One region of the Streptomyces herbicida genome, then DNA from elsewhere that is predicted to be linked to it. Evidence: riboswitches for the same ligand, from Rfam matches in the RefSeq annotation. Region 1 holds a riboswitch; the other holds the start of a gene.
The links. Region 1 has a riboswitch for cyclic di-AMP ahead of Q8A52_RS07870 (C40 family peptidase). Riboswitches for the same ligand answer to the same signal wherever they lie in the genome.
Positions count from the first base shown of each region.

Region 1 (4,426 bases):
AAACCTGACGGTGTCGGCTCGGTGACGTCATGTATGGAAGTGCCCGCATCGGACTCTGCGGTGACCGTATGTGAGCGTGATCGGGGGCCGGGGCCGCCGTCTTCACGCAGTGCGATGACCGAAGCGGCGGTTCCGTGGTGCACGGGGGCGGTGGGGTGCTATGGGGCGCATATATGCGGGGGATTAGGCTCCGGCCTCATGGACGTACTCATCCATCTCTTCGTCGGCCTGCACATCATCGGCATCGCCGCGCTCCTCGGCGGTTTCCTCACCCAGATGAAGGCGATGGGCCGGGGCACCGCCCGCTTCGTCCCCGCAATGCTGCACGGCGCGCTGACCATGCTGGTCACCGGCGTGATCCTGGTCGGCCTCAACCAGGCCGACGGCCACCACGTCAACACCATCAAGATCGGCGTGAAGCTGGCCCTGCTGATCGTGATCCTCGGGCTCGTCTATGTGAAGCGGGACGAGGAGACGGTGGACAAGCGCCTCTTCGGTCTGGTGGGCCTGCTGACCACGGCGAACATCTTCATCGCCGTGCTGTGGACGTGAGCGGGCTCAGCGCGCGGCCCTGAACCCGGCGCGGGCCGACCGGACCGCGCCGGCGGCGACCGTGAGCCAGACGGCCACGGAGATCCACACCAGCACCCGTCCGGGCCGTTCCAGCCACAGGATGCCGAGGGCGGCCGCGACGGAGAGCGTCGCCGTCGCCGTCATCCCCATCGGGAACACCGTCGCCCAGCGGCGCACGTCGAAGCGCAGCCGAGGGCGCGCCACCTCGGCGGTCAGGAGGACGACGTAACAGGTCAGATCGAGGACGAGCAGCACGATGGTCGTGTCGCGCAGGACGCCGAGGTTGTCGTCGTCCCACAGGTACAGCCGCGCGCTGTCGGCGGAGATCAGCTTGGCACCGGCCAGCGCCGAGATCGCGAGCGCGCCGCCCGCGATCCACTGGTCCCCGGGTCCCTCGATCACCTGCCGCACGTCGAAGTGGGCAAGGGCGAACCCGTAGAGCACGAGCCCCAGCCAGAACAGCACGAGCGCAGCGTGGGCGAGCCATGCCGTCGCCTCGGCCGCGGCGAGCGTGGCGGCGAGCACGGCGAGCCCCTGCGTGGCCACGCAGCACAGGAACACCGCGCCCGGCATGCGCCGGTGCCAGTGCCGTACGACGAGGAACAGCAGCACCGGCCAGAGCACCGCGCACAGCGCGAGCAGCACCTCGGCCAGGCCCTGCCGGCCCAGTGCGGAGAAACGGGTGCCCAGCACCGCGGTCGCGGCGACGGCGGTGAGCGCGCCGGGCGTCCGCGCCTCGGCCACCCAGCGCCTCCGCTGCCGCAGCAGCCCCACGGCGAAGTCCACGGCCAGTGCCAGCCAGGCGACCGAGGCCATCGCGAGGGCGAACAGGGACAGGGCCTCGTAGCCCGCCAGCTGCAGCCCGACCGACACGATGCCGGTCGCCATCACGGCGGCCCCGGCCGTCGGCGGGCGCCGCTTCCACCAGGCGCGAAGGGGTGAGGAGGCGGGCATGGGCCCGATGCTAGGGAGCCGTGCGCACCTTGCGAGCGGGGCACGCGCGCGCGTGCCGGGAAAAACGCGCGGGTGCGGGACAGGGTCGCGTGCGCCTCGGGTTCACATCGGCCGCGGCGCTCGCGCCCCTGCCCCACGGTGGTCTCTCACGCCGGCCGCACCACGCTGTGGATGATCGACTCGCCGCCGTAGTAGATCGACTCCTCGCGGACGTAGGCGCCGGGCTTCGGGGCGTGGATCATCATGCCGTTGCCGATGTAGATGCCGACGTGGCTGATGTCGTCGTAGAAGAAGATCAGGTCGCCGGGCTCGGCGTTGGTGAGCGAGACCGTGGTGCCCACGTTGACCTGGTCGTAGGTGGTGCGCGGGAGGCTGACGCCCGCCGCCCGCCAGGCGGCCGAGGTGAGGCCGGAGCAGTCGTAGGAGCCGGGGCCGGTGGCGCCCCAGACGTACGGCTTACCGATCTGGGCGCGGGCGAAGGCGATCGCCTTCTCGGCCTTGGTGGTGTAGGAGGAGTCCGAGGAGGAGCCGGTCGAGCCCGTCGAACCGGTCGACCCCGTCGAACCCGTCGAACCCGTCGAGGTGGACGAGCCCGAGGAGCCCGAAGAACCGGAGGAGCTCGAGGAACTCGCGGCGGCGGCCTTCTTCGCCGCTTCCGCGGCCGCCTGCTTCTTCGCGAGCTCCGCGGCCTTGCGCGCGGCCTCCTCCTGCTTCTGCTTCTCGATCGCGGCGAGCCGGGCCTTCTCCTGCGCCGTCAGCTTGGACAGCAGCTCGCGAGCCGAGGCGAGCTTCTTCTGGACGGTGGCCTTGGCGGTCTTCAGCTCGTTCTGCGACTCGGTCAGCGTCTGGAGGCTCTTGGCGGCCTCCTGCCGCTTCTTCATGGTCGCCGACTGCTGCGTGATGTAGTCGTCGACCGCGCCCTTCTGCCGCGAGGTCATCCGGCCCATCAGCTGGGTCTGGTCGAAGTAGTCCTGCGGGGAGTCCGAGAGCAGGAAGGTGGCGGTGTCGGGCGCGGCGGCCCCGGTCCGGTACTGGGCGGCGGCGAACGTACCCAGTTCCTCACGTGCCTTGTTGAGCTTGTCCGTGCGCCGGGCCACGTCGTCCAGCAGGGAGTCGACGCTCTTGCGCTGACTGCCGGACTTCTCCTTGGCCGCGTTGTACTTCTCGGTCGCCGACTCCGCCTGGCGGTACAGGTCGTCGACCTTCTTCTCGACCTCCTCGATGCTCGGCTTGTCGCCGTCGGCGGAGGGGGTGGCATTGGCGGTCTGGGACAGCAGAGCCACGGAGGTGAGCGCGGCGGTGGCGATGGCGGGGGTGCGTATGCCTGTTACCAGGGCACTCGCGGGGCGCGACTTGCGGTGCGACGCCAAGGGAGGCGACTCCTTCCACGTTCCGCCTACCGAGTTAGCTGTCGGGTTCGGGCGGGTGGTTCGGAAGGGTTGCCCTACGGCCCTTGCTCCGGAGGGAGGTTGGGCCGATTCACCCCAAGGTCGGTTGGGTCCCCGGCTCCGGCTGCCGTGGCGGCGCACCGGACTCGGCGGAGGCCGCGCGGTCCGGCGACGTTCGCCGGTGGGGGTCGTACGGCCCGCCCGAGACGGTAGCCAACTGGTGTGGCCCGTGTGAAGGTTGATGGGCGATATGCCCGATACATTTTTGTGACCTGAAGGCAGAGTTCCGCCCGTGTGACAGCATGCTTCCGGAGCGTGAGACAGTTGTCCGGCTCATGCATCGGGAAGATCCCCCGCGCGCGGGGCCGGTCCTGTTTTCCGGGGCGGCGGTCGATTGTCGGTGGGGCACCCTAGACTCGGAGAGCGATGAGCAGCCTCTTTGACGACAGCTTCCTGGCGGACCTCCAGGCCCCTCACGGGCGCGAGGAGGAACCCCCGCCGCCGCCCGAGGACGATCACGCTCCGGAGCCGGTTCCGGACGATCTGTTCGGTGGGAAGTTCGACGTGCCTCCGGACCGGGACGCGTACTACCGCGACGGCGCCGCGCGCCCGGTGATCGACGCCGCAGCGCTGCTGGAGGGGCTGAACGAGAACCAGCGCGCGGCCGTCGTGCACGCCGGCTCCCCCCTGCTCATCGTGGCCGGCGCCGGATCCGGCAAGACCCGCGTGCTCACGCACCGCATCGCCCACCTGCTGGCCGAGCGGAACGTGCACCCGGGCCAGATCCTCGCGATCACCTTCACCAACAAGGCCGCGGGCGAGATGAAGGAGCGCGTCGAGCACCTCGTCGGCCCCCGCGCGAACGCGATGTGGGTGATGACCTTCCACAGCGCGTGTGTGCGCATCCTGCGCCGCGAGAGCAAGAAGCTCGGCTTCACGTCGTCGTTCTCGATCTACGACGCCGCCGACAGCAAGCGTCTGATGGCCCTGGTCTGCCGCGACCTGGAGCTCGATCCCAAGCGCTTCCCGCCGAAGTCCTTCAGCGCCAAGATCTCGAACCTGAAGAACGAGCTGATCGACGAGGAGGACTTCGCCGCCCAGGCCACCGACGGCTTCGAGAAGACCCTCGCCCAGGCCTACGCCCTCTACCAGTCGCGGCTGCGCGAGGCGAACGCCCTCGACTTCGACGACCTGATCATGACGACGGTCAACCTGCTGCGCGCCTTCCCGGACGTCGCCGAGCACTACCGCCGCCGCTTCCGCCATGTCCTCGTCGACGAGTACCAGGACACCAACCACGCCCAGTACGCCCTCGTGCGCGAGCTCGTCGGCACCGCCGAGCACCCGGTGGACGTACCGCCCGGCGAGTACGACCTCCAGCCCGCCGAGCTGTGCGTCGTGGGTGACGCCGACCAGTCGATCTACGCCTTCCGCGGCGCGACGATCCGCAACATCCTCCAGTTCGAGGAGGACTACCCGGACGCGACGACGATCCTCCTGGAGCAGAACTA
Region 1 is NZ_JAUYWJ010000003.1:165,803-170,228, forward strand. Features, by position in the region: gene Q8A52_RS07860 (hypothetical protein) at 199-552, shown strand; gene Q8A52_RS07865 (tellurite resistance/C4-dicarboxylate transporter family protein) at 559-1,527, opposite strand; gene Q8A52_RS07870 (C40 family peptidase) at 1,674-2,897, opposite strand; cyclic di-AMP (ydaO/yuaA leader) riboswitch at 2,906-3,077, opposite strand; gene pcrA (DNA helicase PcrA) at 3,342-4,426, shown strand, end outside.

Region 2 (4,426 bases), on a different contig from region 1:
CGGTCGAACTGGCCACCTGGCGGTTCGCCACGGAGGCACTCGCCATCGGCGGGCAGGACATCGCGTCCGGCGACCCCGTCCTGGTGGTACTCGCCGCCGCCGACCGGGACCCGGAGCGGTTCGCCGATCCGGACGTTCTCGACCTCGGCCGACGTGACAACCAACACCTTGGATACGGCCACGGCATCCACTACTGCCTGGGTGCCCCCCTTGCCCGGCTGGAGGGCCAGACCGCGCTCGCCACCCTCCTCACCCGCCTCCCGGACCTCAGACTTGCGGTGGATCCGGCCGATTTGCGGTGGCGTGGCGGGCTCATCATGCGTGGACTGCGCACTTTGCCCGTGGAGTTCACTCCCGTCCGGTAAGTGGGGGAAGTGCGGCCTGCTGCGGCTCGGATCTGATGAATCATCAACTATGTGATCTTCACGTGATCTACGCGGCATTAACTTGTGACAAGTGATCGTCAGTGGATACGTTCAGTCGACAGCGCGGTACGTCGGCTTTCTGTGCCGCGCCGGTCATCGCTGTCGCACGAAAGGCTTCCGCATGCTCTCCGGGAACGGTCGTCACCGTCGCCCCCGTCAGGCTCCGGCCATCCTCGTCGCGGCCGGAGTGACCGGCTCCGCCATCGCCATCCCGCTCCTCGGTGCCGCGAGCGCCAACGCGGCCGACGGCACCACATGGGACAAGGTGGCCGAGTGCGAGAGTGGCGGCTCCTGGAGCGCCGACTCCGGCAACGGGTACTACGGCGGCCTGCAGATGTCCCAGGACGACTGGGACAAGTACGGCGGCCTCGAGTACGCCTCCAGCCCGGACGAGGCCAGCCGATCGCAGCAGATAGCCGTCGCGGAGAAGGTTCTCGCCGACCGGGGCACTAAGCCCTGGGCGACCTGTGCGCTGCTCTCCGGGCTCACCGCGAGCTCCGGGTCGGTCGACGTCGACACCGGCGTCTCGGGGTCCGGTTCGTCCGGCTCGTCTGGCTCGTCTGGCTCGTCCGATTCTTCGAGCTCCTCCGGCTCCTCTGTTTCGTCCGACTCGTCCGACTCGCCTTCGAAGTCGGACTCCTCGGAGGAGGCCTCGCCCTCGACAAGCGCCGACAAGGACAGCGAGGCGAAGGACAACGATAAGAACGAGGACAAGGGCGAGGATTCCGCTAAGTCGGACAAGTCGGATTCTGCGGGTTCGGGCGACTCGCAGGGGAGCGGCGATGCACCCACAGAAGCCCCCAAATCGGGCGACTCCGACAACTCGTGGCAGAACGGCGGGTCTTGGAGTCTGGTCGACACCGGCGCCGTCGGGGGCGGTCGTCACCGTGGGACCAGTGCGGACGAAAGCACAGCAAACGGTCAGGACTCCGCCTCCGTGGGCCGTCACGCCTCGCGTACCTACACGGTCCGCGACGGCGACACCCTCGTGTCCATCGCCGACTCCCTTGACGTCGACGGCGGATGGCGTGCGCTCTATGCCGCCAACAAGGCGGCCATCGGCGCCGACCCGAACGACATCACCGCCGGTCAGACCCTGGACGTCGGTACCGAAAACGGCGGAAAGTAGCGGGAGTTGACGCCCCACTTTCACGCCTAATGTCCGGTTTGGTGAAAGTGTGGGATGAGTCTCAGAAGCCCTGATCGTCTTTGAAATTCCCCGGATCGCGTGTCTACGGTCGAGTCCGCTCGTCACCACGAGCCCCGGCTGTCGCAACGCCGAGTCCTGCCAGCGGCCGCACGGGAACAGTCGTCGCGTCACGCGCCGTAGGCAGGAGCGGGGGACCCAAGGTAAGTGCCGCGCCGGGCAGTTGAGCCGGAGCGGCTAGGGGTGGAGCCACGCCTCCCAGTGGAGGTGTGGCCGGGCAACTCAACCGGCCCGAACCCGACAGCTCACCTCGCAGGCGTCGGTGAGGGGATCCATCCATGCTGTTTTCCGTCAAGGGCAAGCACCGTCGTCCCTCGAAGGCCAAGGCCACGCGTGCCATCGCGCTCGCCGGTGTCACCGGCGCCGCCATCGCCGCCCCGCTGATGGCCTCCGGCACCGCCGCCGCCGCCACTGCCTCCGAGTGGGACGCCGTCGCCAAGTGCGAGTCCGGCGGCAACTGGTCGATCAACACCGGCAACGGCTACTACGGCGGTCTGCAGTTCTCGGCGTCGACGTGGGCCGCGTACGGCGGCACGAAGTACGCCGGCACCGCGGACAAGGCCACCAAGGCGCAGCAGATAGAGATCGCCGAGAAGGTCCTCGCCGCCCAGGGCAAGGGCGCCTGGCCGGTCTGCGGCACGGGCCTGTCCAGCGCCCCCTACGGCGGCGCCGCGGCGAGCTCCTCGAGCACCGCCACCCGCTCGACGGAGAAGCCGGCCGCCTCCCGCTCCGCCCAGCGCCCGGCCGCCAAGACCGTCACCACCCCGACCGGCAAGAAGGTCAAGAAGGGGGACGGCGAGTACAAGGTCGTCAAGGGCGACACCCTCGGCTCGATCGCCCAGAAGCACAAGGTCAAGGGCGGCTGGCAGAAGCTGTTCAAGCTGAACAAGGACATCGTCCAGGACGCGGACCTCATCTACCCGGGCCAGCAGCTGCACCTGAAGTGACAGGCGCCTGGTAGCCGAATCACAGGCCGCTCCCCACCGTGCTCCCCGCAGTGGAGGGCACGTGGGGCCCGCCCCCCCCCGTCCCCACGGTCTCCCCGCCCCGGTGCGTATTCCCCCGTACGCGCCGGGGCGGGGTTTGTTCCAGGGCCGCTGTGCTCGTGCTTGGGCCGCTGTGCTCGTGCTTGGGCCGCTGTGCTCGTGCCGTTCCGCCGGAGCCGTCCCTCTCGCCGCGTTCTTCTCGCGATGTTTCTCGAGCCGTTCTCCACCCCGCCTTTGTTTCGAGCCGGAACAATGGGTACGGTCGAACCCTGTCCACGGGACGGTCGGTCGGTGGCCGATGCCCCCGGGACGGTTAGGCTCTAGTCGCAAGGCACCCCAGCCCCGCACTTCCAGCGTCACATCCCAAGAAGGAGATGCTCGTGCCGTCCATCGACGTCGTCGTAGCCCGGGAAATCCTGGACTCCCGAGGCAACCCCACGGTCGAGGTCGAGGTCGGCCTCGACGACGGCAGCACGGGTCGTGCCGCCGTTCCGTCCGGCGCCTCCACCGGTGCCTTCGAGGCCATCGAGCTCCGCGACGGTGACCCGAACCGCTACCTGGGCAAGGGCGTCGAGAAGGCCGTCCTCGCCGTGATCGAGCAGATCGGCCCGGAGCTGGTCGGCTACGACGCCACCGAGCAGCGCCTGATCGACCAGGCGATGTTCGACCTGGACGCCACCGACAACAAGGGCTCGCTCGGCGCCAACGCCATCCTCGGCGTCTCCCTCGCCGTCGCCCACGCCGCCTCCGAGGCCAGCGACCTCCCCCTCTTCCGCTACCTGGGCGGCCCGAACGCGCACCTGCTGCCGGTGCCGATGATGAACATCCTGAACGGCGGCTCGCACGCCGACTCCAACGTGGACATCCAGGAGTTCATGATCGCCCCGATCGGCGCGGAGTCCTTCTCCGAGGCCCTGCGCTGGGGCGCCGAGGTGTACCACACCCTGAAGAAGGTCCTGAAGAGCAAGGGCCTGTCCACCGGTCTCGGCGACGAGGGTGGCTTCGCCCCGAACCTCGGCTCCAACCGCGAGGCCCTCGACCTCATCCTCGAGGCCGTCAAGCAGGCCGGCTACGTCCCCGGTGAGCAGATCGCGCTCGCGCTCGACGTCGCCGCGTCCGAGTTCTACAAGGACGGCAAGTACGAGTTCGAGGGCAAGTCCCGCTCGGCCGCCGAGATGACCGAGTACTACGAGGAGCTCGTGGCGGCCTACCCGCTCGTCTCCATCGAGGACCCGCTGTTCGAGGACGACTGGGCCGGCTGGAAGGTCATCACCGACAAGCTCGGCGACAAGGTCCAGCTGGTCGGCGACGACCTGTTCGTCACCAACCCCGAGCGCCTGGCCCGCGGCATCGAGGAGGGCACCGCCAACGCCCTGCTCGTGAAGGTGAACCAGATCGGCTCCCTGACCGAGACCCTGGACGCCGTCGAGCTGGCCCAGCGCAACGGCTTCAAGTGCATGATGTCGCACCGCTCCGGCGAGACCGAGGACGTCACCATCGCCGACCTGGCCGTCGCCACCAACTGCGGTCAGATCAAGACCGGCGCCCCGGCCCGCTCCGAGCGCGTCGCCAAGTACAACCAGCTGCTGCGCATCGAGGAGATCCTCGACGACGCCGCGGTGTACGCCGGCCGCAGCGCGTTCCCCCGCTTCAAGGGCTGACCCTTCCCGGGGTAAGGCTTAGCCAGTCGTACGTACGTCCCCGTACGCGGTCCCGTACCGTGTCCGGGGACGTACGCACGTATGAGGGAGGCGGGGACATGGCCGCGAAGGACCGGGACCGGTTCTCCACCGCGACCAGACTGCGGC
Region 2 is NZ_JAUYWJ010000002.1:89,379-93,804, reverse strand. Features, by position in the region: gene Q8A52_RS04115 (cytochrome P450 family protein) at 1-365, shown strand, start outside; gene Q8A52_RS04110 (transglycosylase family protein) at 547-1,554, shown strand; cyclic di-AMP (ydaO/yuaA leader) riboswitch at 1,738-1,906, shown strand; gene Q8A52_RS04105 (transglycosylase family protein) at 1,911-2,579, shown strand; gene eno (phosphopyruvate hydratase) at 2,993-4,279, shown strand; gene Q8A52_RS04095 (FtsB family cell division protein) at 4,378-4,426, shown strand, end outside.
Region 2: another riboswitch for cyclic di-AMP. It lies ahead of Q8A52_RS04105 (transglycosylase family protein); the one in region 1 lies ahead of Q8A52_RS07870 (C40 family peptidase).